DNA from 3 places in the Bacillus cihuensis genome. Region 3 is predicted to be linked to each of the others. Evidence: riboswitches for the same ligand, from Rfam matches in the RefSeq annotation. Region 3 holds a riboswitch; each other region holds the start of a gene.
What was found. Region 3 has a riboswitch for S-adenosylmethionine ahead of V179_RS0124965 (LLM class flavin-dependent oxidoreductase). Riboswitches for the same ligand answer to the same signal wherever they lie in the genome.
Positions count from the first base shown of each region.

Region 1: linked by a shared signal. The riboswitch ahead of V179_RS30225 (YezD family protein) and the one ahead of V179_RS0124965 (LLM class flavin-dependent oxidoreductase) in region 3 are both predicted to bind S-adenosylmethionine.
Region 2: linked by a shared signal. The riboswitch ahead of fbpA (Fur-regulated basic protein FbpA) and the one ahead of V179_RS0124965 (LLM class flavin-dependent oxidoreductase) in region 3 are both predicted to bind S-adenosylmethionine.

Region 1 is NZ_KI632497.1:406,727-417,809, reverse strand. It holds gene V179_RS0120215 (amino acid permease) at 1-1,361, opposite strand, end outside; gene V179_RS0120210 (LLM class flavin-dependent oxidoreductase) at 1,722-2,726, shown strand; gene V179_RS0120205 (LLM class flavin-dependent oxidoreductase) at 2,741-4,078, shown strand; gene V179_RS0120200 (GNAT family N-acetyltransferase) at 4,097-4,627, shown strand; gene V179_RS0120195 (transporter substrate-binding domain-containing protein) at 4,880-5,647, shown strand; gene V179_RS0120190 (amino acid ABC transporter permease) at 5,677-6,369, shown strand; gene V179_RS0120185 (amino acid ABC transporter permease) at 6,389-7,099, shown strand; gene V179_RS28430 (amino acid ABC transporter ATP-binding protein) at 7,096-7,869, shown strand; SAM riboswitch class I at 8,190-8,290, shown strand; gene V179_RS30225 (YezD family protein) at 8,372-8,548, shown strand; partial or broken gene V179_RS32645 (hypothetical protein) at 8,731-9,329, shown strand; gene V179_RS0120160 (S66 peptidase family protein) at 9,629-10,552, shown strand.
Region 2 is NZ_KI632497.1:386,637-397,719, reverse strand. It holds gene V179_RS0120130 (MFS transporter) at 1-1,193, shown strand, start outside; SAM riboswitch class I at 1,255-1,358, shown strand; gene fbpA (Fur-regulated basic protein FbpA) at 1,795-1,980, shown strand; gene V179_RS28415 (aspartyl-phosphate phosphatase Spo0E family protein) at 2,328-2,510, shown strand; gene V179_RS0120115 (GNAT family N-acetyltransferase) at 2,666-3,187, opposite strand; gene V179_RS0120110 (acyl-CoA thioesterase) at 3,723-4,232, shown strand; gene V179_RS0120105 (ABC transporter ATP-binding protein) at 4,914-5,903, shown strand; gene V179_RS0120100 (ABC transporter ATP-binding protein) at 5,920-6,846, shown strand; gene opp4B (oligopeptide ABC transporter permease) at 6,859-7,824, shown strand; gene V179_RS0120090 (ABC transporter permease) at 7,845-8,744, shown strand; gene V179_RS0120085 (M42 family metallopeptidase) at 8,867-9,916, opposite strand; gene opp4A (oligopeptide ABC transporter substrate-binding protein) at 10,332-11,083, opposite strand, start outside.
Region 3 is NZ_KI632499.1:140,390-151,472, forward strand. It holds gene V179_RS0124935 (lmo0954 family membrane protein) at 141-485, shown strand; gene V179_RS0124940 (PspA/IM30 family protein) at 602-1,249, shown strand; gene liaF (cell wall-active antibiotics response protein LiaF) at 1,593-2,336, shown strand; gene V179_RS0124950 (sensor histidine kinase) at 2,333-3,379, shown strand; gene V179_RS0124955 (response regulator) at 3,372-4,004, shown strand; gene V179_RS0124960 (class I SAM-dependent methyltransferase) at 4,356-5,537, shown strand; SAM riboswitch class I at 5,774-5,880, shown strand; gene V179_RS0124965 (LLM class flavin-dependent oxidoreductase) at 5,970-7,019, shown strand; gene V179_RS0124970 (ATP-grasp domain-containing protein) at 7,049-7,996, shown strand; gene V179_RS0124975 (ABC-F family ATP-binding cassette domain-containing protein) at 8,188-9,750, opposite strand; gene V179_RS0124980 (DNA topoisomerase III) at 10,143-11,083, shown strand, end outside.

The sequences.
Region 1 (11,083 bases), on a different contig from region 3:
TAAAGCAGTAAACCTATGACAAACAAGCCAATTCCCAACATAAATGTGATCATATCTGCTGTTCCTGTTTTAATCACCCATATGGAATAAACTAAGGCGAAGGCAGTGATTATTCCATCGCGAACTCTTGAACCTTTGATGATATCATAAGTTTCTCCAGTAATGACTAGTTTCAATTGATAAATGGCTGAAACTAGATAAGGAATTAAATAAGCAAGTGTTGCTACAACCATCGCGAAACTATATGCTTCGGTAATGGTACCTGATATAGTTGAAAATAAGAACAACTGAGTTAATAAATTTGTGACAGTTAATGACCGAACAGGGCTCCCTTTTTTATTAGTTTTAGCAAAGAAAGCTGGAAACAAATCAACTTTGGCAGCTTGGTAAGGCACTTCAGAACTTACCATAACCCATCCGATCGTAGATCCTAGTAGGGAAATGATGGCAAGTGCCGCCATTAAATAGACACCTTCATTCCCAATTGCTCCGGATAGTGCATCGACAAGTGGACGTGAAGATTCACGCAATGCATCTTGAGGAAGTGCGCCCATTGTTAAAAGCGTAATTCCGATATAAATCGCAACTGCAATAATGAGTCCTAGTATCGTTGCTTTCTTTACATCCCATTGTGATTTTGCTCGATTAGAAAGCATAACTGCAGCTTCAACACCAATGAAGGCCCAAAGAGTGGAGATGGCCGCTGCGTTAATTTGACTTCCTAATGATAGAACCGTACCTTTTGAATCTTGGAATTCACCACCGCTCGATAGGTTGCTCGAATCAAAGATAAAGAGAGTGATAAAGATAAAAAAGGCAAAGCCAATCACTTTTGTAAGCGTGGCAATGAAATTTATTTTCCCTGCTCCGTTATAGCTGCTAACTGTTATTGTATGGATGCCCCAAAGGACCAATGAGCATATGACAAACGTTAACGTTTTGCCGAGTTCAAGGTTAAAACTAGCTGTAGAGTAAATAATTTTGGTACTTTGTAAAACCGGAAAAAAGGTAGACAAGTAACCTGCAAATGCAATGATTACTGAAGCTGTTGCCGCCCAGTTAGCCGCCCAATACCCCCAAGCCATACTATAGCCAGCAACTCTTCCTTTACTAGGAGAAGAAAAAATAGCTTGCGCATAGCTTTGTGGCCCGGCCTTAAGATTAGGCTTCCTGATGGCTAAATTCCCAAACACAAGCGCAATCATCAATACTCCAATTCCAGTAATTCCCCAAGCCAGTGTTGCTCCGAGTGCACTTGATACTTGTGCTAGGTTGGCAGGAAGCATGAAGATTCCTCCACCTACCATATTTCCAATTACAAAAGCTGTTATGATAAAAAGTCCCCATTTTTTTTGATTCATACCAAACGACCTCTCTGCTGTTAATGATTCTTGAAGTTATAGTGAAAATCACATGTAGTGATCTTTGATTCATATTCTATTCTTATCAATATCGTTCTATATCAAAATTATACTTAAATAATTTAGTTTGGTAAAGTGATAAATTGATAAAGGGAAGAAAATAATTTATTCAGAAAATTAATAATTTTATATTGACAAGGGAATAATCATGCATTATATTAGGTATTAATATTAAAACCAAGTTTACAGATAAGAATTATATATTTTAGCAAAAGGCGCCGATTAGTCAACTAAAGGCACCCTCTATCCATTTTGATGAATAGAGGGTGCCTTTTCGTTTTTTAGAAGGAGGATCATAAATTGAACGTAAAATTAAGTATTTTAGATCAAAGTCCAATTGAAGACGGTGGGGCAGAGGTTGCGCTACGCGATACAGTGAAGCTAGCTCAAAAAGCAGAGCAGCTTGGGTATTATCGGTTCTGGGTATCAGAACATCATAATTCTGATTTGGTGGCAGGCTCAGCACCAGAGGTGTTAGTATCCTACTTATTAGCAAGGACTAATACCATTCGAATTGGTTCAGGAGGTGTGATGCTTCAGCATTACAGCCCTTATAAAGTAGCTGAAACATTTAATGTTTTAGCCGCTTTAGCACCTGGAAGAGTAGATTTAGGTGTGGGAAAAGGTCCAGGTGGGCTACCTAATTCAACGGAAGCATTACAGCAGGGGGACTCAACTCTCAGTTTTGAAGAAAAACTTCAAGGTTTAAATCGATTCATAAGTAATGAGTTGCGAGAGGAAAATGAGCGAACTGAATTAAGAGCAGTTCCCGCAGTTAAAAGGCCGGCAGATTTATTTTTATTGGGAGCAAGTGGTGCTAGTGCACAACTAGCTGCTGAATCTAAATTATCATATGTATTTGCTCATTTCTTTAATAGTGGTGATTCTTTATTAATAGATGCTATTACAGAGTATCGAACTCATTGGAATGGAGACTTTCCACCAACTTTTATTCTTGCCTTATCCGTTGTAGTAGCTGAAACCGATGAGGTTGCACAATCTCTTATCAAGTCGATGGAAGTAGTGAAGATTCATTTTGCAAATGGGAAATCGTTGACGTTTACTAGCCGTGAACATGCTGAGCAATTTGTTCAACAATCAAAAGAGGAGTGTACAATAAGTGTTCAAGAAGCCAATATCCTGTATGGATCGAAGGAAACAATTCGTAAGAAGCTTTTTGATATTCAGGAGACTTATAATCCGGACGAAATTATGATTGTGACACCAGTTGCCAATTTTGAAAAACGTTTAGAATCAATTGTATTACTTAAAGAAGCATTTTCCGATATTACAGTTCAAAACTAAAGGGGGTAAGCTCTTTGACTAAAAAAAGACAGCTTAAATTAGGTGTTATGCTCCATGGAGCAGGGGGGCATATGGCTTCGTGGAGACATCCAAATGCAACTATCGATGCAAGTGTGAATTTCAAATTTTATAAACAACTACTTGAAAAGGCAGAGGCAGCTAAGTTGGATTTGGCTTTTGTCGCAGATGGATTATACATTCATGAAAAGTCACTGCCACATTTTCTAAATCGATTCGAGCCGCTGACAATATTATCTGCACTAGCTGCGGTCAGTTCGAAAATTGGTTTAGTTGGAACACTTTCCACTTCCTATAGTGAGCCATTCACAGTGGCCCGTCAGTTTGCTTCTTTAGATATATTAAGCGATGGCCGAGCTGGCTGGAATGCAGTAACTTCACCATTAGAAGGTTCAGCACTTAATTATGGAAAAGGCGAGCACCCAGCACATGGGGAGCGTTATTTAATTGCTACTGAATTTCTTGAGGTAACAAAAGGACTTTGGGATTCTTGGGAAGATGATGCCTTTATTCGTAATAGAGAAACAGGGGTGTTCTTCGAGCCTGAAAAAATGCATCGATTACATCATAAAGGGAAATATTTTTCTGTTGATGGTCCATTAAACATTTCACGATCTAAGCAAGGGCAGCCTGTTATTTTTCAGGCAGGATCATCTGAACCCGGTAAAGATTTAGCTGCGAGAGAGGCTGATGCTGTATTCACTGCGCACGAATCAATTGAGCAAGCGGTAGAGTTTTATCGAGACGTTAAAGCAAGAGCCATGGCGAACGGACGCTCGCCTGATGAGATATTAATTTTCCCAGGAATCTCGCCAATCATTGGGAAAACGGATGAAGAAGCTTATCAAAAATATTTGGAAATTGCCAATCTTATTTCAATAGACGATGCGCTTAATTATTTAGAACGGTATTTCGACCATTTTGATTTTAGGCAATATTCGCTAGACGAACCATTCCCAGAGCTTGGGGATATCGGAAAGAATAGTTTTCAAAGCACAACAGATCGAATTAAAGAAATGGCGAAACAAGAACATTTAACATTAAGGGAAGTTGCTTTGCGTGTTACTTCTCCAAAAACAAGCTTTATCGGAACACCAGAAAAAATCGCAGATCTAATTCAAACATGGTTCGAAGCGGGTGCGGCGGATGGTTTTATGTTAAGTGGTCCTGTTTTACCTGACGGATTAACTGATTTTGTTGAACATGTACTGCCGATTCTACAGAAACGTGGCTTGTTCAGAACTGAGTATGAGAGTGATACGTTAAGAGGAAACTTAGGATTGAAAATCCCTCGGAATCGGTATGAAAGAGACGAGGTAATAAATAATGCGTAATTAGAAAGGATGAATCATATGACGGAAATTATTCGTTTGGCAACTTTAGATGATGCAGAAAGATTATTGCATGTAACTTTGAGAGCATACAAACCGATTCGAGAGCTGGATATAAAGTGGCCTGCAGCAACAGCGGATATTGAGTTAGTTAAAAAAAATATCACGGACTTTTCTTGCTATGTATTAGAAAAGGATGGAATCATCATAGCTACAGTTACGGTAAGAACATTTGCTGAAGTTCCTGATTTAACCTGTGTTTGGTGGTTTGCTGTTGATCCTAATTATAAAGGATTTGGCTACGGGAAGAAAATCTTGGATTGGGTAGAAGAAGTGGTTATTCGTGATCAGCTGAATCAGTCGGCGGTTGGCCTGGGGACATCACCGAGACATCCATGGCTTGTTTCGATGTATGAACGAAGAGGATATGAACAAATTTTCGAAACAACTCATGGAGACGGGCAAATTGGTGTATTCATGAGGAAAAGCTTGTTACCTGAGTACAAAGATAATAAAACGGAAAAACAAGAAGATGTTCGAGCAGCGAATTAATCTGGAGAGTCTGTTAATAAATGGATTCTTTTGTGAAGATTGTTGTTTTTAGCAAGTAGCAAATTTGAGCAGATATTAATTGTAGTGGAAGGTGCGAGTACCTAAACGGAAATCAACCCGGGATAGTAGTGTAAATATAATTTAAAAGCAAAAAAGTATACGAAAACAGCCTAATAAATTGTTAAAGACAAAGGAGTTTGAGAGATGAAAAAAAGATTATTTGTTTTATTAGGAGTGCTACTAGTTGTTCTAATGACAGGCTGTGATTCAAACAGTGTTCAATCTGAGAGCACAGCAAAAAGTTCTGATCCAAAGGTGAAAAAAATAATCGTTGGAACAGGTACACAATTTCCTAATATTTGCTTCATAGATGATGATGGTAAGCTGACAGGGTATGATGTAGAACTTGTAAAAGAAATCGATAAACGGCTTTCTGATTATGAATTTGAATTCAAAACGATGGAATTTTCATCTCTATTATTAAGTCTAGAAACGAACAAAATTGATTTTATCGCGCATCAAATGGAAGTAAATGAAGAAAGACAGCAGAAATTCTTATTTAATGATGAGCCATATAATGTTTTCCCCCTTCAAGTAGTCGTACACAAAGATAATCAATCGATTAAATCTATTGAAGATTTAAAGGGAAAGAAAGCGATTGTAAGTGCTACGAGCAACTCAGCAGTATTGCTTGATAAATATAACAAAGAACATGGCAATGAAATTGAAATTGTCTACAGTGGAAGTGGAAGTACTGATACAATCACACAAATTAAAAATGGTCGTGCTGATGCAACAATAAGTACTCCATTTGCGGTTGATTTTCAAAATGAACAAGCAGATGCCGAGCAAAAAGTGGTCGGTGATGTGCTTTCGAATTCAAAAGTTTATTTCATGTTACGAAAAGATGAATCAGATTTGAAAGAAGCAATCGATAGAGCGTTAAAAGACATCAAAGCTGATGGAATATTAAAGGAATTAAGCACAAAATGGCTTGGAGCAGATTACACAGATCAATAACACTCTCTTGAAAGGTACAGGATGTTTAGATGGACATAACCCTTATTTTTGACTTTTTTCCGAAATTAATTTCGTACCTTCATATTACTCTATTGATTTTAGTTGCTGCAGTAGCAATTGGATTGGTAATTGGTGTAGTGATAGCTTTAATACGTATTTATAAAGTTCCAGCTTTAAATCGATTAGCTCTCATTTATATTTCCTTTATGAGAGGAACGCCAATCTTAATTCAGCTTTTCTTAATCTACTTTGGACTACCGGCCCTTTTAACACTTGTTCATATTGATGCATCTCGTGCAAATCCTTTACTATTTGTAGCTATCACATATGGGCTAAGTTGTGGTGCTTCATTCGCAGAAATTATCCGCGGAGCCATAAACGGGGTAGAAAAAGGTCAGGCAGAAGCAGCCTATTCCATTGGCATGAATGAAAAGCAAATGATGGTGCGGGTTATCTTGCCTCAGGCATTGGTTATCGCATTTCCAAATTTCGCAAATTCAGTGATAGGCTCTTTAAAAGACACCTCGCTTGCTTTTACAATTGGTGTGATGGATATGGTAGGAAGAGGAAATACGCTCATTGCTTCTTCTTTACACGCATTAGAAATATATTTGACATTGTCGATGATCTATTACGGAGTTGTTATATGTTTGGAAAAAGGATTTTCGCTGTCTGAGAAAAAGCTGCAAAGGTTTGAAGGAAGCTTATCGGCAGAGAAATGATAGAGGAGATCTGAAATTTATGCAAATTGATATTCCATTTATTTTTATGGCATTGATTGAAATATTCAAAGCACTGCCATTAACGATAATCATTACACTGGTGCCATTAATTATTGGTTTTCTAATTGGGATTGGAATTACGATAATCAGGATTCGGAAAGTAAAAGGATTGTACCGTTTAGCCAATTTCTATGTTTCTTTTTTAAGAGGGACGCCGGCGTTGATGCATATTATGTTAATCTATTTGGGCTTCCCCCTTCTTATTGACAAACTGGCTGTAACCTTTCGGTGGACCTTTCAATCCACATCGATTCCAATTCTGTTATTTGTCTTAATGGCCCTATCTCTAACAGCTGGCGCTTATATGTCAGAAATTATTCGAGCAGGTATATTGGCGGTTGACCAGGGTCAGTTGGAAGCGGCTGAATCAATTGGAATGACAAATTTTCAAGCGATGAGACGAATTGTATTCCCTCAAGCCATTGCAATTTCGCTTCCTAATTTATGTAATATCTTTATCGGGTTTTTGCATACATCCTCCATTGCTTTTATCGTGTCGCAAAAAGAATTAACGGGTGCTGCAAATATTGTGGCTTCAAATAACTTGAAATTTCTAGAAGCATATATAGCCGCGGCTTTAATCTATTGGGGCTTAACGATCATATCAGAAAAGGTAACTGCGTTATTGGAAAAAAGAGTTACCGTTTATAATCGAGGAGGTGTAATATGATTCAGCTTCGGAATATCCAAAAGTCATTCGGTAATCAACCAGTGTTAAAAGGAATTGATCTTACAGTAAAAAAAGGAGAAGTCGTTTCGATACTTGGCCCAAGCGGTTCTGGAAAGACAACATTACTTCGTTGCATCAATTTTTTAGAAAGACCTACTGAGGGAGAGGTAATGATTGATGACATTACGGTGAGCAGTCAAAAGGGAAGTAAAAAAGAAATTCTTACGCTTCGGAAAAAAACAGCCATGGTATTTCAACAATATAACTTATTTAGACATAAAACTGTTATGGAAAATGTGATGGAAGGATTGATCGTGGTTCAGAAAAACTCAAAAGAAACAGCAAGGAAATTGGCAATGGAAGTGCTAGAGAAAGTTGGGTTAACTGAAAAAGCAAACGCTTATCCAGTTCAGCTCTCCGGAGGGCAGCAACAGCGGGTTGGTATTGCAAGAGCTCTTGCGTTAAATCCAGAAGTGATCTTACTTGATGAACCAACATCCGCTCTTGATCCAGAACTTGTCGGAGAGGTGCTAGAGGTAATTAAGCGGATTGCGGAGGAAGGAATTACGATGATTATTGTGACACATGAAGTGAGTTTTGCTAAAGACGTCTCAGATTATATTGTGTTTATGGATCAAGGTGAAATTGTCGAAGAAGGAACGCCAACGGTTATTTTTAATAATCCAAAAGAAGAAAGAACGAAGAGATTCTTTAAGAGAATAAACCGAGAAGCAGGAATTCTTGAATCAAATTTATCAAGCGTCATTTAACTATAAGAGGTTATTCAAAAAGCCCGGTAAAATAGCTTGCCAATTGCATCAAAGTTCATGAAAAACCTTCTGTTAAGATCGCGAAAGGTCTGTGCGCAAAACATAAGTCAGCACATCTTGTGCATGTCAGGTTCTCACATATTACTGTATACGCGATAGGCTTGAGACGATCGCACCTTGAACTTCTCGGCTCAAGTCGAAGTGGTGATTAAATAGATAATGAAAACGACGTCTATAATTCATACTTAACAACCCTGATAAGTCAGAAAAGTAATTGACAAATATTATTTGCGAATTTACACTAAAACTCATAATCAATTTTCTTATCAAGAGAGGTGGAGGGACTGGCCCTAAGATACCTCGGCAGCAGACTTTGTAGTACTGTGCCAATTCCAGCGAGCGAATGCTTGATAGATAAGAAGAGTAAGTACAGTTCTGTTGCTTAACCTCTTCTTATTTTAAGGAAGGTTTTTTTTATATCTAAAAATTTGGAGGGATTCGAATGGGAAGCATTGATGAGATAAAATTAAAGTATATTGTATCCAGTCTCAAGAATCTTGAGTTTGGTTCTTTGAACATTACCGTTCATGAAGGTGAAATTACCCAAATTGATGTGACGGATAAGAAAAGATTTCCAATCTTGAAAAATCAAAAAGTTAGAGAACAAGGAAGGATCTGAGTCTTCAACAAGCTAGGTTTGAGCATCTTGTCATGCTCTTTTTCTTACATGCTAAAACGTCACAAGCATTAGATTAGTAAATTAGCCATCATTCTTAAAAGGTTTAGTGAAAAAAGGCGAACTGTAAATTGATACGTAATCGTTTCGGTCGATGTAACTGTAAAAAATAAGCTAGGCACTTTTTGGAGACAAGAAAAGTAGATGTATGGGGAGGAAGTAATCAGGTAAGCTTAATTATTGATGATGAGAAGCTGGTCCAAAATGACAAGCGGATTCAAAAGGATATTATTTCCGCAGTAGAAATCTTTAATAAAGATTTTGTCGTTTATCATACTAATGGCTTCGAGGCAAAGCATTTAACCAATGTTAAGGACTCGGTTATAAAAGATCTTGTGATTAATAACATTGAATCAGAATTTGCTGAATTAGAAGAATATGTAGATGAAATTCAAATGCGGTATTTGGAAACGGTCGTGAACTAGACGATCTAGATATCAATCAAATCCATGATAAATGGACCGCAGATGTCGAAGCCTTTGTCGCTAATAATACGAAGTTGAAAATCCGTGGTCTCAATGGGTATGAAGATATGTCTTATAAAGAGATTCGCACATTTAGCTTGAAATTTGATGAGAAGAGAAAAAAATGGCTCATTGATGATGCAGGTCAGGTTCCTGCTGATGGATCTGAAAAAGACGATTGGGATAATAAAGCTGAATTGAGTGGTAAGGATGCACCTGTTATGAAATGGAAAAGGAACGATCGTATGGAGCAACTTTAAATTATAGAACCGTTTAGTTTATCTTAGCCTAATAGACATTATGTTTATTAGGTTTTTTGTTTGTTCTAAAAAAAACTTATCACTTACGAAATCTGTAATTTTCTCTCTGTTCTAACTTATATATCACTTTATCGCGATTTAACAGGCTGTAATACCCCTACTGATTGAAGTTTCACATAATAGTTTTCAGGTAATTTGATGACAGAACTAAAGTTAAAAAAGCTTCGATCCCTTTTTCTTCATACAAAGAGTAATTGTGTAATACGTATAGAAATAGAAGAATGTGAAGGAGGGTTAGCATGAACATGATAAAACCGGCACGCCTTCAAAAAGGGGATACAGTAGGAGTCATTGCACCAGCGAGTCCGCCTGATCAAGAAAAAGTTAAACAAGCTCTTTCTTTTTTTACAGAGCTAGGTTTACATTATAAGCTTGGAAAAAACATAGAATGCCAGTATGGTTATTTAGCAGGTAGTGATGAAGAAAGAGTGGAAGATGTGCATAGTATGTTTTTAGATCCAAGTGTAAAAGCCATCTTTTCAGCACGTGGAGGATATGGGACGCCGCGTATTGCTACTCAAATCGATTATGAAATCGTAAAAAATAACCCCAAAATTTTTTGGGGATACAGTGACCTTACTTTTTTGCATAACGCATTTATTCAAAAAGCAGGACTTGTCACATTTCATGGTCCGATGCTAAGTTCAGATTTAGGTGGTGATTCAATCGATCCTTTAACCAAATCACGATTCATGCAATTGTTTGATTCACAGTCATTTGTATATGATGAAACAATCTCGCCACTTGTAACAGAAATTCCAGGTGAAGCAAGTGGACTGTTAATCGGTGGAAACCTATCACTGTTAGTTAGTACGCTTGGGACGGAATTTGAAATAGATACAAAAGATAAACTGTTATTCATCGAAGATATTCACGAAGAGCCTCGTTCGGTAGACAGAATGTTGAACCAGTTGTACATGTGCGGTAAATTATCTGATGCAACTGGAATATTAGTAGGTAACTTTAAAGAATGTGAGCCATCACACTCCCTCTCGCTTACTTTAGCTGAAGTTTTACAGCACTACATGAAACTTGCTAATAAACCAGCGGTATCAGGTTTTCAGATTGGTCATTGTACCCCACATGTGGCCATTCCATTAGGAACGTTTTCAAAACTCGATGCCAGTAATCGTAAAGTAATTATTGAAAGTGGTGTTAAATGATAGGAGTGAAGCTAGAAGGTAAAAAGTTAGTGTTGAACAACTGAGACAAATTTTATGAAACAAGCTGTGATAATGGAAGTATAAGATGTAAAGATGGACGTCAAAAGAGGTTGTTTAAGGAGATGGCGTAGAGAGCATTGAATCTCCTGGGTGTTTAAATACAACTGACAAATTCCGAGTACATTTTCCAGGAAATAAAAAAGATTTTGTTATCAAAAGTACATGATAGCAGTTGATACACTAAGTATGATGGATGTGATGCGTTTTTACCCCGTATTAACGGGTAGTAATACCCCGCTGATTAAAATTTTACATTATAATTTAAGGTAAGTAATGAATGGAAGAGGGTGTCTCAAGGGGCATCCTTTGCTTTTGTATGACATTCCTTTGTTTTGAAGAAAACTGAAACTTATTCTTGCTTCCTTCGTAAAAGAATTATTCAGAATAAATCATCCGCCTATGACTGATTACCTACTACAAATTTTAGATTGAGTAAAAAATTTCAAAATGTAGCGATTAAAGCAATGAAAG
Region 2 (11,083 bases), on a different contig from region 3:
TTTCTAATCGCAGGTTGCTTGGCGTAGCTGGACTCGGTTGGATGTTTGATGCGATGGACGTTGGTATGCTGTCATTTATTTTGGTGGCATTACAAGCAGAATGGCATTTGACGAGTCAACAAGTGGGCTGGATTGGAAGTATTAATTCGATAGGTATGGTGTTTGGTGCCTTACTTTTCGGAATAATGGCTGATCGTATTGGAAGAAAGCAAGTGTTTATCATTACCCTACTATTATTTTCTATTGGCAGTGGCGTATCAGCACTTGTTACATCTTTGGCTTTATTTTTAGTACTGCGCTTTTTTATTGGGATGGGGCTGGGCGGAGAGCTTCCAGTTGCTTCAACGCTAGTTTCAGAAAGCGTACCTGCTGAAAAAAGAGGGAAAGTGGTTGTTTTACTCGAAAGCTTTTGGGCGTTGGGCTGGCTTATTGCTGCTTTAATCTCCTATTTTGTTATTCCTGAATACGGATGGAGAATCGCGTTGATTTTAAGTGCTCTTCCCGCGTTTTATGCCCTATATTTACGCTTGCATCTACCGGATTCTCCAAAGTATGTTGCCCTTGAGAAGAAGAGGAAGCCAACGATTAAGGAAAATATCAAGAGTGTGTGGGCAAGAGAACATAGGCAACAAACTCTTGTAGTATGGATTCTATGGTTTTGTGTTGTGTTTTCTTATTACGGAATGTTTTTATGGCTTCCGAGTGTTATGGTAATGAAAGGATTTAGTTTGATCAAAAGTTTTGAGTATGTGCTAATTATGACCTTAGCTCAGCTACCTGGGTATTTTACCGCAGCATGGTTAATTGAACGACTGGGCAGAAAATTCGTTCTTGTCACGTATTTAACTGGAACAGCCGTAAGTGCCTATTTCTTCGGAGCTGCAGAGGGACTACCGATGCTCATCACGTCGGGGATGCTATTATCATTCTTTAATTTAGGAGCATGGGGTGCGCTTTATGCGTATACTCCTGAACAGTATCCGACAACGATTCGAGGAACTGGAGCGGGGATGGCTGCTGCTGTTGGGAGAGTTGGTGGAGTTTTAGGGCCGCTTCTAATCGGATATTTTGTTGCAGCGGGAACTTCACTTAATGTTGTTTTTACTATTTTTACAATTGCAATCTTGTTGGGAGCATTTGTTGTGTTAGTTTGGGGGAAAGAAACAAAAAACACTGTTTTACAGGATGAATAAGACGTCTATTGACTTAAATTGGAATACATCGTATAATGGCATTAACATAAATAATTTATAATTCTTATCCAGAGAGGTGGAGGGACTTGGCCCAGCGATACCTCGGCAACAGACTCACATGAGCACTGTGCCACATCCAACAAGCGAAGGCTTGGAAGATAAGAAGAGTCTAATGATCGTGCAATTAAGCCTCTTCTTGTTTAAGAAGAGGCTTTTCGTATTTCTAGTTGTAATCTAACTGTATTAAAAGGCTATATTTCTCACAAACTGGTCGTATGATCGTTTTAATTTACTAAAATAATGTTTGAAGTGCTTGTAGGGATGGTATATAAAGTTGTTGAAGAAATTTTATATTAAATAAGCTTGTTAAATAATCATTTATTAAAATAAAGGCAATGTTAAAGCTCATTGTTGATTTGGGGCACGAGCGATAGGCGTGTGACTCCTTAGAAAAGCTAGTCAAAGGGGAGAACCCACAGGCGCACAGCGCAGAGGAGGCTCCCGGACCGCCCGCAAATGCTGCCGCCTTATGTTCCAATCAACAGGCAAGTTTAACAGAGCCAAAATAAAAAATAGTGAAGTAAAGTAAGAGGTGTACGGAATGTCAGAAATTATGAAGATGATTGAAAATAAAAAAGCGTTATTAATCGAACTATTATTATCCCACGGAGTGTATAAAACGTCCGATCAAAAACATTTATATGATGTATCCTTAAATATTTTAGAAAAAGAATTTGCACAAATACAAAATAAAGAGCATTCTTCTATTAAAAATATTGTCACTTAGCAGAGGATGCCAAATTAAATATATCGATTAGCTAATTTTATTAAAGAGGATGTCCAAAAAGAGTCTGATCCAGCACACACTACATCGTTTAATGTGTTACAATACACGTCATTTAAACTGTAAGTAGTAGTTGTGGGAACTGATCTTATATATTGGACATCCTCTTTGTTTTGTCCGTTTAGATTGATTCCTTACTTTACAAATGTATAAAATGTATAAAATGTGACAATTTTGCGAATTCTATAATAATGAAGTGGAACTTTTATTGTAAAATATTGCTTTTATTTGAAGATAACTCTAAAATTATTTTAAAATAAGTCAAAAAGGTGATGGAGTGTGAGGTAGTGATGGAATCTTTCCTTCAATTATCCATTGAAATTGAAAAAAAGCGTGAAGAAATGATTAAGCTAGCAAAGGGTTTTGGACTTTCAAATAAGCAAACAATTAGAGCGAGTCAAGAGCTTGACACATTAATAAATATCTTCAACATTACGCCGTTCAAGGATGTACAATATGGTAAAGATTACTAGAAGATGTATCGAAATAGTCATATATAAGAGGATGTTTGGAAAGGTGAGATCTCGTACTAACACATAAAGTATAATGTGACCAGTGACGAGCTTCCGATTTGACATCCTTTTGTTATCCCGGATTAACGGATGAAAGCCCCCCACTGATTGAAGTTTTACTTAAACCTATTTTCGTGTATCACTCTTTTTCCTAAAATGATTAAATCTCGTTCGATGCCGTCGAGCAAGGCGATTTTTTGCAGATTACCCCACCTTTCGAAACCGAATTTCTCAAACAATTTAATGCTTGGTGCATTGTGACCGAATACGAAACCGAGTATTGTAGCAATGTTTAAAGATGGACATAAATCAATGGCTTTCTGGATAGCAAGTCCACCAAGACCTTTCCCGCGAAACGAATCATCCAAATAGATACTTATTTCAGCAGTTGTGTTATATGCAGGTCTTCCATAAAACGATTGGAAGCTTAGCCAACCGGCAGTCTGATCATCTAACGTTATTACAAATAATGGTCTTTTATCAGGAATGTGATCATGAAACCAAGCTAGTCTTGATTCAACGGATACCGGCAAAATGTCAGCTGTTACCATTCTCGAAGCTATGGTTGAATTGTAAATTTCCACTATTCTTGGCAAGTCCTCTAATGAAGCAAGTCGAAATTGTAATGAATGATCCATGTGCAATACCCCTTCTTGGTGAATGAAAATATTTTTTGAATGAAGGACATGGGGCAGGGCTTTGTGACTTATTACTAAAGCCGATCTTTGACTTTAGGATATACAGATTTTATTTTAGAAGATACCTTAAAATCCGACTCCGCACCGCCACCATTGTCATTAGCTGGTTGTAGCGTGCTACATGATTAATCCTTCATGGTAAATGGTGGCGTTTTAACGCCATACAAGTTTGTAAGCATATCATACATGAAATATAAAATGATTGGTAGCGTGATATTTCTTTTTTAAAAGAGATTATGCTATTTACTAGAAGGTCTAAGAAAAATTACGTCCCTATGTATTGTTCACCAGAAAATTAAAACTTCAGTTACTACGGGTATTTTCGATATATGTAAAGTAAAATAAGAGATGGGCAGTGAGCTTGTTTATCTTGTTTGATTTAGACCGATTATGGTCGTTTAGCTAAAAATTAAACCTTTTGGGAAATGGTTACTGCTCGTAAAAAGAGATTGAATTGGACAGGGGAGTTTGAATAATGGAAGAACAGAAATATTGCAGAGATTCACTTGTGGTAAAAACAAGTTTAGTATTACCACCGGATACGAACAATAATGGAACGATGTTTGGTGGAAAATTAATGGCCTACATAGATGATGTAGCGGCTATTTCTGCAATGCGTCATTCAAGAAGATCTGTTGTTACGGCATCAACGGATTCTGTCGACTTTCTCCATCCAATCCATGAAGGAAATGCTGTCTGTTTAGAGGCATTTGTCACTTATACAGGCAGAACTTCGATGGAAGTAGTTGTCAAGGTAATTGCAGAGGATTTGCTTTCTGGTAGTCGGAATTTATGCGTAATTTCATTTTTGACATTCGTTGCTCTAGATGAAAATGAAAAACCAACATATGTGCCTAGTATTATTCCGCAGTCTGAGATGGAGAAAAAACTATATGAATCAGCTGTGGTGAGAGCAGAAGCGAGAAAAAAACGAAGAGAAGATACAAAAGCAATTGCCGATATTTTTGGGACTCACCGACTTTAAAAAACAGAGCGACCTTAAAAAAGGTCGTTTTTGTTTTGGACAATAAAGTTTGGGTTTCATGAAACTATCTTTCGACTACATAGACCATCTTTAATAAAGGCTGTTTTCACATACTTTGTTCCTTTTCAATCATTTTTACACTAATAACCCGGGTTGATTTCCGTTGCAGGTACTCGCTTTCCGCGGGCGGTCTCAGAAGCCTCCTCAGTGCTTTGCACTTGCGGGGTCTCCCTCAACACGCTTTTCCCGCAGGAGTCTCGCACCTTCCACTACAATCAACATTTGTTCGAATTGGTTTCTTGCTAAAAACAACAATCTTTACGAAAAGAGCCTTAATATAAGAACTAGAAATGAGTTTCCTCTTGTGTTGATTATTAATATGTACATGAAAGAAGTAGGGAAGTGAAGTTTTAATTTACTAGAGAATTGTTGAGAGAATGTTCTATATTAAAGCCGTTTACATAAAGATAAGAATAGGAATTTATTTATCGCCTTTAATAAAATAATCGTACTTTAAGAATGTGAGATGCTTAACTCGGCGTCTAGGTATAAATTTTGTTCATCTCATTCAGTTCGTAATAAAAGTATAAATAAGCAGCTCGTGTATTTATCGGAAAAAGTTCTATTAATAAATAGTTCATATTCATTTTGCTAATAGACAATAAAGGAGAATCAAATTCGATGGAGAAACCAATCCTGCAAATCGAGAATCTAACCACTTCGTTTAAAATAAAAGAAAAGTATTATCCAGCAGTCGATCATGTTTCTTTTTCAGTATTTGAAAATGAAATCGTAGCAGTTGTTGGCGAATCAGGATGTGGAAAGAGTGCATTAGCTCTATCGATTATGAGATTGCATAATCACCAACGGACGAAGATCGAAGGAGAAATCAAGTATAAAGAAAGAAATCTGGTTGATTTTTCTGAAAGGCAAATGAATCAAGTACGGGGAAAAGAGATAGGGATCATCTTCCAGGAACCTTTAACTGCTTTGAATCCATTAATGACGGTTGGAGATCAAATTGAAGAAAACTTGACTTTTCATACAAAGCTATCGAAAGAAAAAAGAAGACTAAGAACGATAGAATTATTAACACAAGTAGGAATACCGTATCCTACACGTACTTATGATCAATTTCCGCATGAATTATCAGGTGGAATGAGGCAAAGGGTTATGATATCTATTGCTATTGCTTGTAATCCATCTCTAGTAATAGCAGATGAGCCTACTACTGCGTTAGATGTAACAATACAAGTTCAAATCTTGGAATTGCTCAAATCCATTCAGATAGATACGAAAATGGGTATTATCTTGATTACTCATGATTTGAGTGTGGTTGCAGAGGTAGCAGATAGAATTATTGTTATGTATGCTGGACAAGTTGTTGAGATTGGAACAGTCAAACAAATATTTGCTAATCCATTACATCCATACACTAGGTCGTTATTAAAATCCATTCCCTCACAAGTAACAAATAAAAAACGGTTACATGTGATAGATGGAATGGTTCCGTCCATTGTAAATATGAACCGAGAAAGATGCAGGTTTAGTCCCCGGATCCCATGGATATCTCGTAATGCTCATGAGGAATCTCCAGATTTACATGAAGTCGCTCCCGAGCATTTAGTACGTTGCACATGCTACAAACATTTTTATTTTAAAGGATCGTAAAGGGGGAAGATAGCATATGGTCTTACTTAAAATAGATGATTTAAAAGTCCACTTCCCAATCCGTGGTGGTGTTTTTAAAACAATCTCTGATTACGTAAGGGCGGTAGATGGTGTTAGTTTTGAACTGAAAGAGGGTGAAACATACGGTCTTGTTGGAGAATCTGGTAGTGGAAAATCAACGATTGGAAAAGCAATTTTGAAACTAATCAATATGACTTCAGGTCGGATAGTCTTTAATGGACAGGATCTTTCGAAATTTTCCTTTGGTCAAATGAAACCATTTCGACAAGATATTCAAATGATTTTTCAAGATCCATATTCATCACTTAACCCGAGAAAAAGGGTTGCTGATATCATTGCTGAACCTCTGCGGAATTATCAATGTTTGACTGTAGGTGAAGAAAAGAAATGTGTTCAGAATTATTTGGATAAAGTAGGTTTAAATCCAGATTCTATGTATAAATACCCGCATGAATTTTCTGGGGGCCAACGTCAAAGAATCGGCATCGCAAGAGCTCTTACTCTAAAACCTAAATTAATAATTGCTGACGAACCAGTTTCTGCTTTAGATGTTTCTGTACAAGCCCAAGTGTTAAACTTCCTCCAAGATTTGCAAAAAGAGTTTAAATTAACGTATTTATTTATAGGCCATGACTTAGGTGTCATTCGACATATGTGTGACAAAATAGGAGTTATGTATCGTGGTCGTTTGGTGGAAGAAGGAATTAGTGAGGAGATATACGAAAATCCACAGCATATTTATACAAAACGACTGATTGCTGCTATTCCAGAATTAAATCCTGAACGCCACGCGCAAAAAACAGGCTTAAGAAAAAAAATTGCGAAAGAGTATGAGCAGTTATATCCTGAATATTTCGATGATCATGGAAGAGCTTACGACTTAAAACCAATCTCTAACACTCATAGAGTCGCAATGCCGTAGGAGGTAAGAGGGATGTGGAAGTTTATACTAAGGCGTTTTCTTGTGATGATTCCTCAGTTATTTCTTCTAAGTGTAATTGTTTTTGCGTTGGCGAAACAAATGCCAGGGGATGCTTTAACAGGAGTTTCTATGGATCCAAGAATAAGTCCGGAGCGGCTTTACGAATTAAGGGAAAAAGCGGGGTTGAATGATCCTTGGTATGAGCAATATAGAAGGTGGATTTCTGGCATTGCACAAGGTGACTTTGGCAAATCATACACTCATAAAATACCAGTTTCAGAAGTCATTGCAGAAAGAATTTGGAACACTGTATTTTTAGCATTAATAACGCTTATCCTAACCTATTTGCTTGCTATCCCGATGGGGATTGCAAGCGGTCGCTTCAACGACACATGGATTGATAAAGTAGTGACTGGCTATAATTATTTAGGATTTGCGACACCCATTTTTATCTTTGCTCTTATTATGTTATTCGTTTTTGGGTTTTCACTTGGTTGGTTTCCAACTGGAGGTAGTGTGGACTCAAAAGTTGATGCTGGGACATTTGCCTATTATTTAAGTAAACTTCATCATGTCGTTCTTCCAGCTTTAAGTACAGCTCTTATCGCAACAGTAGGCACTGTTCAGTATTTGAGAAATGAAATTATCGATAACAAGTATAAGGATTATACACGTACTGCAAGATCTAAAGGAATTCCCGAAACACAAATTTATACGCGGCACATTTTCAGAAACTCCTTATTACCAATTGCAGCCTTTTTAGGATATGAAATTACTGGATTAGTCGGTGGCACGGTCATTATCGAAACGATTTTTAGTTATCCAGGAGTTGGCCAATTATTTGTAAGTTCTATTGGATTAAGGGATTTTAGTGTTGTAACAGCGATTGTCATGATGCTTGGATTTGCAACTTTGCTAGGTACTCTTCTCTCAGACATCATATTAAGTGTGGTTGATCCTCGTATACGAATTGAATAGAGAGGGGGAAGTTGTTAGAGATGAAGGCAGATGCAGTAAAAAATGTTCAACTAGCAGATAGGAGACCATCGGGAATTAAGATTATCTGGCAGGAAATAAAGAAAGATAGACTTGCATTAGGATCTTTCTACTTTCTTCTCATTTTTTTAGCAAGTGTCTATATAGCATCCTTTATGATAGATCAAAAAGCGATTGCCCGAGTGGATATATTCTCCATCTATCTCATGCCTTCTGATGCACATTTGTTAGGGACTGATTATGCTGGACGAGATATATTAGGACAGCTAATTTTTGGCACCAGCAACTCGTTCACAATAAGTTTGTGCATTACGATTTTAACAGCATTAATGGGTCTATGTGCAGGACTAATAGCTGGTTATTTTGGGGGAATTGTCGATAACGTAATTATGCGTGTGATCGACTTTATCATGTCGCTACCTTCAACGATGATGATTATTGTATTTGTTACTGTTGTACCGAAGTTTACTGTCACGAACTTTATCTTTATTATGTCGATTTTTTTATGGACAGGGAAAGCAAGGCTGATTCGATCGAAAACTTTAGCTGAGCGGGAATTGGAGTATGTACAAGCTTCTCAAACATTAGGTACACCGCATTGGAAAATCATTCTATATCATATATTACCTAATATAAGTTCTGTTATTATTGTAAACTTCACTTTGAATTTAGCAGGCAATATAGGGCTTGAAACTGCATTGACTTTCTTAGGCTTTGGTTTACCTGAAAGTACACCAAGTCTAGGGACTTTAATTAGTTATGCAAGAAACCCTGATGTCCTTGAGAATAAATGGTGGATTTGGTTACCAGCTGCAGCGATCATTTTAGTACTTATGTTAAGTATAAATTTTATTGGACATGCATTAAAACGTTCGGCTGATGCAAGACAAAGAAGAGGATGAAATGAGGAAAATGATTGAAATAAAATACCATCAAAGGATGACGTATTTAAAGAAAATTCTCTAACACGCCATCCATAGGTATCAGCTAAAAAGTATTGAGTAGTAATGATTTACTAATAACATTAGACTAATTTTGATTGTAAATAATGATAAAGTAATGTTGCTGTATGGTTCAATGAAGAAATATGGGTTCTTTCAAATGCGTGTGATGCATCTATGCCAGGCCCTACTAATCCATGAGCAATATCAAAGCCAGCACGAACTGCCGCTGATGCATCTGAACCGTAATAAGGGTATATATCGACCCGATAATCTACATGATTATTCTTTGCCAGATCAATTAGATGCTGGCGAAGCTTGTAGTGGTAAGGTCCTGAAGAATCCTTAGCACATATAGAAACGCTGTACTCATCTGTTGTTTGACCATCGCCAATTGCACCCATATCAACAGCAATATATTCAACCGTTTCAGGCGTGATATTGGAATTCCCACCATATCCAATCTCTTCATTATTTGAAATGAGGAAATGAGTAGTATAGGGGAGTGTAATATTTTCTTTTTGAATAATATCAATCAAATGCAACAGAATGCCAACACTTGCTTTATCATCTAAGTGTCTAGATTTCAAAAATCCGCTTTCTGTTTCTTCTACTCGTGGTTCAAATGATATGAAATCACCAACTGAGATTCCAAGTGCTTCTGTTTCTGCCTTTGTTTTGACCACTTCATCAATTCGGACCTCGATTGTCGTTTCATCTCGCTTTGCATCGCCGGCGTTTTTGTACACATGAACCGATGTTTGATTGATTAAGATTGTACCTGTGATAACTTTTCCATCTGCTGTGTGGATTTTACAGTATTCTCCTTCAACAGAGTTCCAGCGAAAACCACCAATCATACTTAAGCTCAGACGCCCACTGCCCTTGATTTCTTTTACCATTGCTCCAAGTGTATCTACATGTGCAGTTAATAGACGATGTTTACGGTCATCTGCTCCTTTGATTGTTGCTATTAAAGCCCCTTTGTTTGAAATGGTATAGGGAATGTTCCTTGTTTTCATGAACTTTTCAACATATAAAATTGCTGCTTCTGTATAACCAGATGGACTTGGAATTGATACAAGATCCGTTATGTATTGAACCATTTCTTGATTATTTATTAATTTGACCATTAGAAATAACTCCTTTCTTTGCGTTACTCTATTATAACGTTTTTCTACTCGTTCAATAGAAAAAGTGATACGATTATTCAACTTAATTTTGCTAAGTTCAGAAAGTTAACCTGGGATGGCGAGGACTGGTACTTTGCTATTGGATATCCTTATGTCATCCTTTTATCCCACTTTTAACCGCCAGCAAGACCAAACCTCCAATAACAATGTAATATGAAGATAGGTGGCAGTTAACTTTCAGTAAAAGCTAGGTTGGTGAGATAAAGTGAAACTTACCTTTGTGGTTTTCAAAGATTTAGTTGAACCAATCGGGTTCGTAGTGTCGCTTTACCGAAGCGGAGTGAAGGTATTAGCGACAGTAGAACGGGACTAACAATCAGAGGGGGAAGAAAAGCCCCCTACTAATTAAAGATTCTCAATATCTTACTGCATCCTCGGCAGTTACAGCGACTTTAGACCAATCAGTAAATTTGTAGTCAAAATCTTTAATTCGTAGATTTGCAACTGCAAGATTATAACGGAATAAAGTAGGAATCATTGGTACTTCATCATGAACGAGTTGTTGCCATTCATCATACACTTCTTTACGGTATTTTTTATCGAATGCTTTAGGAGAAAGTCCTTTTGCGAGTAAATCTTGACTCGTTTGATTCACCCAACGGGTATAGTTATAATCTGAGTTTTTATCCCAGATTCCAGATGGATCTGGATCAGAACCTGCTTGCCAAGCTGCTTGAAAAATGTCGATTTTAGGATCGTCTAATGCTACCATGTCGTAAAAAGAGTTGAACTCTTGAAGGCGACCATCAACGAGTTGAACGTCCAACCCAATATCACCCCATTGTTGAATGTAATACTGTGCAAGTAGTTCTGAATTCGCATCTCCATTCATAGAAGCAAAATAAATTGTAAATTTCTTTCCTTTTAAATCTTCACGTATACCATCGCCATCTGTATCGATATAACCTGCATCATCCAATAGTCGTTTAGACTTCTGCTGATTAAAAGAATATCCTTTAATCTTGGAGTTATGATAGTGAGAAATCGCTGGTATTACTGTGTTCGCTGGGAAACGAAGCCCCTTATAAATTTTTTCACCGACAGCTTTATTATCAATCGCATAGGCAAGCGCTTGACGAAGGTTTATGTTAGCCATTTTTGGATTGT
Region 3 (11,083 bases):
TGCTATTATGACAAGCTTTTTTGGCTTGTCTAGAAAATATACGCCTTAAGACGTACTTGAAAATATACCTCTAGCTCGTTATGGGAAATGTCAAAACTAGATATGCTAGAAATACGAAATGACGAAAGGAGGAAAACGAAATGAAAAAGTTCGGATTATTTATAGTGGGGGCAATTGCAGCGCTTATTTTGCTCGCAAATGTTGGACCACTTATCGGTTTAGTCATCTCTTTAGGGATTCTGTATTACAGTTTCAAACAATTACTAAGCACAGAATCGGTAGTTGCAAAAATTGCTTGGGTGATCGTCCTGTTAATTGCCTTGAGCTTTGCTATCTCAAGTTTCCCTTCAGTGTTAGGACTTATTGCAGCATATATTCTCTATGTTGTGTACCGCAAATGGAATAAATCAAAAGAAACGATCATCGAAGAAAGTAATGATCCATTTACAAATTTTGAAAAGCAATGGGCAGATTTAAACAAATAAGATAAATAGGTATGACATCATTCGCAAAGGTAAAAAGTGAAATACGTTCAACTTGCCTAGCTTACCTATGAATAACAAGGTGGTCGAGAACCGCCCGACTATTAGGAGGAATTTATATGACTAACTTATTCTCAAGAATTAAACAAACAATTTCTGCGGATTTTCATGAAATGTTAGATAAAAAAGAAGAAAAGAACCCGATTGCTTTATTAAATCAGTACCTACGCCAATGTGAGGCTGAAACTGAAAAAGTACGTAAAATGGTAGAACGCCAATATCTATTAAAAAATGAATTTCAAAAAGAGCTTCAAGAAGCGACTGATCTTGCGGAAAAACGAAAGCATCAAGCAGGGGTTGCTGATCAAGCAGGAGAAAGTGAGTTGCAAAACTTTGCGGATATAGAAAGTCAACAATATGCAGAGCGGGCTGTACGCCTTAAAGAGGCACTTCAAGAAAATGAAAAGCAACTAAGCGAGCTTGAACAAAAGTATCGTGAAATGAAGCATAAACTAAAAGATATGAGCATAAAACGAATGGAGTTAATGGGGCGTGAAAATATAGCACGTGCACATCACCGTATTAATACAGTTTTAGATACGACTGTTTATTCGAATAAGCCGATTGCTAAATTTGAAGAAATGGAAAGCTATTTGGACCGGCTTGAACACGGGATTAACTCATCCTATCACCGCAACACAATTGACGCAAAGATTATTCAGTTGGAAAAGGATCTGAAAAATAAAGATACACAATCGATATCATAAAAATATTTAATACCATCAAATATAGAGAAGGAATAGGTAATGTAACTTTAATTAATTGCACGCTTTAAGTGTACAAAACTATGTCCCCTTTTCCTTCATATAAAACTCATGGTATTCTAAATGAGGGTGTCCCAAGTGAAGAGTCAGACCCGATAACTTCTAAAGACAGTATAAGATACATGTATGAGACACTATGTACTGATTTAGAGAGTGAGGTTAGACCTTTATGAGACTCCCTCATTCGTTCTATCTTAAATTGTTGAAAAACCTTCATCTCCTATATAGGTGGCGGATGACAGCAAATTAATAGAATTGAACGAGACAGCTAACGGAGGAGTTCCCTATGTTTAAACAACTGAAAACAGAATACTTAGGCTGGCTATTTCTCATTGGTATCATCCTTCTTATATCTGAAATTGTCTTCTTTGATGGAGGGCTTATCTACTCGCTTGCTTTATCAATTGGTTGTCTGTATATCGGTAGAAAATTATCGCCACGGTCTTTAGGGAAAATCTTATATTTAATTGGGATTGTCAGTTCGATCATTATAGTGTTAAATATGATGATTTTTAAGTTTTTCGTTTTTGCTATTTTCGTTTATATTTTGCTTGTTTACTTTCAGTCGAAGAAAAATCCAGAGTGGGTTAAACCATATTTAATAGAGCCAGAACAAAAAAAGGAACAGATAGAGTCAGAGCCATTATTGAAAAAAGAGTATTTGTTCGAAAATAAACTGATGGGCCATCAGAAGACTACAGATGATGTGTATGAATGGAACAATATTAATATACAACGCGGGATTGGCGATACGGTTATTGATTTAAGTCACACCATTCTCCCGAAAGGTGAAGTGGTTATTTCCATTCAAAGCTTTGTAGGTAATTTGCAAGTACTCATCCCATATGATACTGAAGTCAGGATTCATCATTCTGTCATTGCGGGAAGAGCAGCCATTTTTCAAAAACAAGAAACGAAGGTATACAATCAAATTCTTTCTTATCAAACGAAAGAGTTTGATGCGGCGGATCAAAGAATTCATCTCATCACTTCAGTTGTAGTGGGCGATATCGAGGTGAAGCGAGTATGAATATCGTAACGCGGCAAATTGCAGCTTCTATGGGTTTAGCATTTTTGATTGGCCTTGTGTTAACAGGTGGTCTCTTTTTTTCATTTCCGTTGAACAACTGGGGGTTGTTGTGGGAAACAAAAGTGATGGATCTGCCATTTATCTTGTTTTACATTAGCTTGATTGTTCTAATTGGAATTGGATGTGGCATCGTAGCAGGTTTGTCTTGGAAGAGGCAGCTAAAAGAGATTAGTGATGAACTCTATCTCGTAGAACAAGGACGACCACCATCCAGCAATGAAAACTACTCTGTTTTGGAATTAACGACGATATCGAAACAAATTGTCCAGGTACATCATCAAGTCTCTGAACAAATTAAATTATCACAGAAGTTGGCAAATGATAAAGCAGAAGATCAAGAGAAAAGAATTCAGGAGATGGTTGTAAGAGAAAGAAATCGATTAGCGCGGGAACTACATGATTCTGTCAGCCAACAACTTTTCGCCGCTTCGATGCTTATGTCGGCAATTACTGAGTCAACCGGTGATGAAGATACTAGTAGTGCTAAACAGCTTAAGATGGTTGAGGGTATGATTCATCAATCACAACTTGAGATGAGGGCGTTGTTGTTACATTTGCGGCCTGTACCTCTTCATAATAAATCTTTACAAGAAGGGATCGAGGAATTGCTTGTGGAATTATCACAAAAAGTCCCTATGAAGGTAAAGTGGAAGCTTGAGCCTATTCCATTAAAGAAAGGGATAGAAGACCATCTTTTTCGAATTCTTCAAGAGTCTGTTTCTAATACATTACGCCATGCAAAGGCGAATTCGCTGGAAGTTTTATTGATCGAACGAGATGGTTTGTTAATTTTGCGGATTGTTGATGATGGGGTTGGTTTTGACGTAGAAACGAATAAAGCTGGCTCATATGGCATGAACAATATGTATGAACGGGCGGTTGAAGTAGGTGGAACACTTAAGATCATTAGCCTTTTAAATAAAGGAACAAGACTTGAAGTGAAAATACCGATGCTAAGTGCGGGAGGTGAGCAAGGTGATTAATGTTATTTTTGTGGATGATCATGAAATGGTTCGAATTGGTGTTTCAGCCTATTTGTCGGCGCAGTCAGATATTCAAGTAATTGGCGAAGCGGATGATGGAGCAGCGGGTGTGAGAATGGCGCTTGAATTGCGACCTGATATCATCTTGATGGACCTGGTTATGAAGGAAATGGACGGAATTGAAGCAACCAGATTAATTATTGAACAATGGCCAGAGGCGAAAATTATTATCGTGACGAGCTTTTTGGATGATGAGAAAGTATATCCTGCTTTAGAAGCGGGAGCAACAAGTTATATGCTGAAAACTTCAAAAGCGAGTGAAATCGCTAACGCTGTGCGTTCTACATTTCATGGTCAAACTGTGCTTGAACCAGAAGTTACCGGTAAAATGATGGCGAAGATGAGGAAGAAACCAGAATCAGCTGCCCATGAATCATTGACCAATCGAGAAATGGAAATCCTACTTTTAATGGCACAGGGAAAAACAAATCAGGAAATTGCAGATGAACTATTTATTGCTTTAAAAACAGCCAAAGTGCATGTGAGTAGCATTTTAAGTAAGCTTGATGTTCAAGACCGTACACAGGCAGTTATTTATGCATTTAAGCATTCTTTGGTGGAGTAAGACAAAAGGAGTCAGGCGTTAAGTACCTGCTTATAGAAGTCTGCTTTTTAGGCTACAACTAAAAGAGAATCTGTTTAGGTGACATGAGGAAATGCACTAATCAGATTATCATAAGTTGGGCCTCTTTTTTCTCTGTGGAAAAGGGGCGGGGCTTCGCAGGATCAGCTTTGCACCACCACCTTCGTTAGGTTATACAATTCTAGAATTTGAACCTTTTCCATCGTAGAGCCTTAGAGCAGACGCTCATGAACGTTTTCTCTGTAAAAGAATGTTTGGTTAACTAATGAGCAACGAAAGATGAAAGATATCACTCTGATAGAAGTTTAATTTTATCGGAAGTTTGGAGGATTTATGAAATCAGGAAACATACAAACTGTAATTGGAGTAGGTCGTTTATTAGACGGTGAGAATATTCCCTATCAATTTACTTATGAAGTGGCTTTATTAATTCAAGGCGTAGCAATAAAAGAACCAGTCGAAATTACGGTCGACGTACAATGGGATTTGTTTAATGAAGCTTATCAGTTATTTGGGGATTATTCACCATCTCACCTTATAAAGACGCCAGAGCGAGCGTCATTTCAATTTAGTGTGGACGATCAGCTCATTACAGTGGCTTGTTGTTTTAATACTACGATAAAAACCGACCCGTATCGAATTTCGGTAGCTGTTAGAGGAATAGAAATTTGGTGCCAATCCCTTTATAGTTATTTTTATGATGAGAAAATGGCAATGTACTCAGAGCATATTCATGACTATTTAGCGGCGATCCAGCAAGGTTTAACTGAAGAAAATGAAGCAGCGTGGAATCAGAATAATTATGTCGCCTTAGTGAATCGTTACGGAGAGCCTGAACAGCTCGCATCGAAAATCCTTCATAATCCGAAATGGCGTCTTCAGCCGTTTTACCGGTATATGGGTAATCTTTGCGAGAAGAAAGTGATGCATCTGATGGGCTCGAATGGGGTGAAGGCTGTGGCAATGGCTGCTCTCGGGGCTGAGGTTAAGGTAGTTGATTTCTCACGGGAAAATGCAACCTTTGCTAAGGAGTTGGCTGAAGCTGCGCATGTGTCGGTGGATTATATTATTTCTGATGTTCTATCATTGACTAGGGGTGATGCTGATTATGATCTAGTACTGATGGAGCTTGGTGTTTTACATTATCTAATTGATTTAGCACCGTTAATGGAGCTTGTTCAAACGCTCTTAAAGCCAGGTGGTCGCTTTATTTTGCATGAATTTCACCCGATTTCTACCAAACTAATTACTTCATCTGGAAAGAAGCATAAAGTAACGGGCAATTATTTCGATCCTCAGATTGAATTGAATAATGTCGCATTTTCCAAACATATGCCGGATGGGATACAAGAAAAACTATTACAAGTCGCACAGCGAAAATGGACAATAGGAGAACTTGTCACTGCAGTGGGTAAATCTGGGCTCGTTATAAAGATACTTGAAGAAGAGCCAAATCATAAGATGCATGATATCGGGTTGCCGAAAACATATACTCTTGTCGTGGAAAAACGTTAAGACATTTAAAGTCTGGGTGGGATGATCATTTGTATGGTGGATAGATCAGTAGAGCGTAATGGTGTATTGGTAAATCTTTTGCATCTTTTTTAGATATGTTTTGAAAAAAATGTTAGCGAAAAGAGCACCTATTCATATAGGTGCTCTTTTGTTTGTCAAAATTTGAAAACATTTGTCTTGACTAACGCTGGAGTTTTAATATAAGATTATTCCAACTATTATTACAATTTAATATGTTCTTATCAAGAGAGGTGGAGGGACTGGCCCTTTGAAGCCCGGCAACCGTTGACAATTGTCAGTACGGTGCTAATTCCAGCGGAGTAATGGCTCTGGCAGATAAGGTGGAATGCAAACGCAAACTTCTTCTTATCGGAGAAGTTTTTTTGTCTTATCGAAGAAGGGCCATAATTTAATCATAGAGGAGATAGTGAAATGAAATATGGTTATTGGTTGCCGATATTCGGCGGATGGCTACGAAATGTAGAAGATGAGAAGATGCCTCCAACTTTTGAGTATGCAAAAAAAGTAACGCAAGCTGCAGAAAAGTGGGGCTATGATACTACCCTTGTCGCTGAACTTAACTTAAATGATATTAAAGGCCCGGAAAGTGATTCGCTTGAAGCTTGGTCAACGGCAGCTGCCCTAGCCGCTGTGACAGAAAAAATCGAAATTATGACAGCTGTTCGTCCTGGTTTTCATAATCCGGCAGTAACGGCAAAAATGGCGGCGAATATTGATCAAATCTCAAATGGACGTTTTACATTGAATGTTGTTTCTGCGTGGTGGGAGGAAGAGGCTCGTCAGTATGGGGGAGTTTTTACAGCCCATGATGAACGCTATGAGCGTACAGAGGAATTTATTGAAGTGCTTAAAGGATTGTGGACAGAAGATACGTTTTCGTATGACGGGAAATATTATTCGATTGCTAATGCTCATTTGCATCCGAAACCTGTACAGCGTCCGAATCCAATTCTTTATGCAGGTGGAGAAAGCGTACGTGGCAAAGAGACTATTGTCAATCAATGTGATGCTTATGTCATGCACGGTGGAACAGTTGAGGAAGTTGCTGTCAAGATTCAAGGAATGAAGCAGCAACGAGAAGCAGCAGGAAAATCACCGTTTTCTACCTTTGGAATGGCTGCTTACGTTGTGTGTCGAGATACAGAAGAACAAGCTCAGGAAGAGCTAGCCCGAATTACGGATGTAAAAGAATCAAGTTCATATGCTGGATACAACGACTTTGTAAGTAAGTCGCAACTGGAACAACAGGTTAAGTTATTTGACTACTCTGTTTCGAATCGTGGGTTGCGTCCGAATCTAATTGGGACACCTGATCAAATTGCTGATCAAATTCTTGCGTTTGAAGAAGTGGGCGTTGATTTGTTATTGTTGCAATTCTCTCCTCAGCTTGAAGAAATGGAGCGATTTGCTAAACAAGTAATGCCGCTCGTAGAAGAAAAACGAACTAAAGTTCAAGTATAAGGATATAGATGAATTTAGGAGGAGATAAAATGAGTAAAATTTACGTTATTCATGAAAACAGCGAGTGGACCGCCCATTTAACAAATCGACTGGAGGAACTCCAATTGCCATATGAGGAGTGGCATCTCGATCAAGGACTCGTGGACTTGACAGAAGCTCCGCCGGAAGGAGTGTTTTATAGCCGGATGAGCGCATCATCTCATACAAGAGGCCACCGGTATGCTCCGGAATTAACGGAAGGTGTCTTATCATGGTTAGAAGAACATGATCGAACAGTATTTAATGGCACGCGTGCATTACGTTTAGAGTTAAGTAAAATTAATCAGTATACTGCTTTAAGAAAACAAGGAATAACTGTTCCAAAAACGATTGCGGCAATTGGTAGGGATAACATTCTAAAGGCAGCTGAAAAGCTAGGTAGTGCTTCATTTATTACTAAGCATAATCGTGCAGGAAAAGGGCTTGGTGTTCAATTATTCCATTCTATAGAAGGGTTAAAGCAATATTTAGATGGCCCGACATTTGAAGAACCAGTAGATGGCATTACCTTGATTCAAGAATATATTAAATCTCCAGAAGCATATATTACACGTTGTGAGTTTGTTGGCGGCAAATTTGTCTATGCGGTTCGAGTAGACACTTCTGAAGGATTTGAACTTTGTCCAGCGGATGCTTGTGCAATTGGTGACCTATTCTGTCCGGTAGGTGAAGTAGTTGAGGAAAAACCTAAATTCCAAATTGTAGAAGGTTTTGATGAGCCGATCATTGAACAATATGAACAATTTTTGAAGGCGAATCAAATTACTGTTGCTGGTATCGAATTTATCCGTAATGAAAAAGGTGAGATATTTACATATGATGTGAATACGAACACTAATTACAATTCAGATGCTGAGAAAACAGCTGGAAAGTATGGCATGCTTGAATTGGCTAAGTTTTTAGGGGCTCAATTGAAAACAACAGAGACCGTTAGATAATCGTAATGAGGGCTCACTCTATTTAAAATTACAGAAGAGCCTCGTTGTTTGTATCCAATTCCATAGGTTAGATTAAAAGGGTCAGACCTAGCACTCACCGCACAGTTTAAAGTGTTACTTACACTATAAACTGTGTGTCGTAGTTGCTGGGTCTGACCCTTACTTATAGGATAGCGTCTTTTGAATAAACATTAAGCTTGCGCTTCGTTTTTATCGATCCAGTCTTCAACGTTCCAAACTTTTGTTACCCAGTCTTCATAAAAATCAGGTTCGTGGCAGACGAGAACGATGGTACCTTTATATGCCATCATCGCTCGTTTTAATTCTTCCTTAGCTACAACATCAAGGTGGTTTGTCGGCTCATCAAAAATTAACCAATTACTTTCGTTCATCATTAATTTGCAAATGCGTACTTTTGATTGTTCTCCACCACTTAGTTGATTCATAGGCCGGGTGATATGTTCATTTTTCAAACCGACACGTGCTAGAATGCCGCGCACTTGTGCTTGCTCTAAGCCTGGGAAGGCATTCCAAATTTCATCAATTGGCGTTGTGTTTCCGGCTTTCACTTCTTGTTCGAAATAAGAAGGGAATAGGAAGTCCCCGAGAATACGTTTTCCGCTAAGTGGTTCAATTTTGCCGAGAATCGTTTTTAATAAAGTTGATTTACCAACACCATTCATGCCGACAACTGCAATTTTTTCGCCGCGCTCAACCGTCATTGTTAGTTTTGGAAGTAATGGATGGTCATAGCCGATTTCGAGATTCTCCCCTTCGAAGACGAAGCGACTGCTACCGCGTGATTCCTTGAAATCAAAAGTTGGTTTCATAGCTGTTTCAGGACGGTCAATTCGTTCAATTCGTTCAAGCTGTTTTTGCCGGCTTTTCGCACGGCCAGATGTCGAGTAACGAGCTTTATTTTTTGCGATGAAGTCTTCTTGCTTTTTAATAAAATCCTGTTGTTTTTCATAGGCATTGATATGCTGATTCTTATTAATTTCAGCAAGTTCAAGGAATTTTTCATAAGTAGCTGTATAACGAGTTAACTTAGAAAATTCTAGATGGAAAATCACGTCCACTACACCGTTCATGAATTCGGTGTCATGGGAAATTAAAAGGAAAGCATGCGGATATTCTTTTAAGTAATTGCTTAACCAGCGAATATGCTCTACATCAAGGTAGTTGGTTGGCTCATCAAGTAGAAGGACCTCAGGTTGTTCAAGTAAAAGTTTAGCTAATAAAACTTTTGTTCGTTGACCTCCGCTTAAGGAAGCAACGTCACGATCGAGACCAATTGCATCTAAGCCAAGTCCGCGAGCGGCATCTTCAATCTTGATATCTAGATTATAAAAACCGCCAGCTTCGAGCTTATCTTGAATTTTGCCCATTTGTTCGAGTAGGTCTTCCAATTCCTCGGGTGTAGCCGTGCCCATTTTTTCTGTTACTTCATTTAATAGTTTTTCCTGTTCGAATAAAGGAAGATACGCATCGCGCAACACATCGCGCATAGTTCTGCCTTTTGTAAGAACGGTATGTTGATCTAAATAGCCGTATTCTGTACCAGGTGTCCACTCCACACGTCCAGTGTCATGGATCAACTGTCCAGTGATGATGTTCATCATAGTCGATTTTCCGACGCCGTTTGCACCTACTAACCCAATATGTTCACCAGCCATTAATCGAAATGATACGTCCTTGAATAGCGTGCGATCACCGAATGAATGGCCTAATTTATCTATAGAAAGTAAACTCATTTCTTTTGGAACCTCCAATGAAAAGTAAAAACTCTATTTTTTATCATACTAAAATCCTTAATAGATTGCTATGCTTCACCAAGAAGAATTGAATGGGAATTCGAGGACAATGCGTTATCGACAAATTTCCCAGGAAATCGATGTTTCGCCCTTCAAGCTATTTTATGCGATAATAGACGTAATGAGCTTTAATGGAAAATAAGAAAGCGTATGGGGTTTTTAAGGGGATTTGCGCTTTTTCTGTGGAAAAGGGGCGGGGCTCCGCAAAATCAGCTCCGCACCACCATCTTCATAAGGTGACACAGTTTGAGAACCTGAACCTTTTCATCGTCGGGTCGGGAGCAGACCCTCAAGGACGTTTCTTATTATGGAATTTTGAAAGGATGTTATTTATGAGTAAAACTGTCGTGTTGGCCGAAAAGCCATCAGTCGGAAGAGATATAGCGAAGGTCTTAAATGCGCACAAAAAAGGGAATGGATTCTTTGAAGGTGATCAATATATTGTGACGTGGGCGCTCGGTCATTTAGTGACTCATGCTGATCCTGAAGCCTATGATGAAAAATACAAAGCGTGGAAGCTTGAAGATTTACCTATGCTCCCGTCTACTTTAAAGTTGGTTGTTATTAAACAAACTGGTAAACAATTTCAAATTGTCAAAACTCAACTGAACCGTCCTGACGTTAAGAATGTTGTTATTGCAACTGATGCTGGTCGTGAGGGTGAACTCGTTGCTCGCTGGATTCTAGAAAAAGCTAATGTAAAAAAGCCTGTTAAGCGTCTTTGGATCTCATCTGTAACAGATAAAGCGATTAAAGATGGATTTAACAAGCTGCGCGATGGGAAGGAGTATGAAAATCTATATGCATCGGCTGTTGCCCGTGCTGAAGCGGACTGGATTGTCGGCATGAATGCGACCCGGGCATTAACGACAAAGCATAATGCCCAATTATCATGTGGACGTGTGCAGACGCCGACCGTGGCAATGATTAGTGCTCGCGAAGAGGAAATTAAAAAGTTTCAGCCAAAGCCATTTTATGGAGTGGATGTAACGGCTGAACCAAAGCTCCGCCTCGTTTGGCAGGACAGTAAGACCCATGATATTCGCACCTTTGATAAAGTGAAAGCAGATCATGTACTTGCTGTGGTGAAAAATAAAAGTGCAGAAGTGGTGGAAGTAAACAAAACACATAAAAAATCATTTGCTCCACAGCTATATGATTTAACAGAACTGCAAAGAGATGCGAATAAAAAGTTTGGTTACTCAGCAAAAGAGACACTGTCGATCATGCAAAGATTATACGAAAGTCATAAAGTCTTGACCTACCCAAGAAC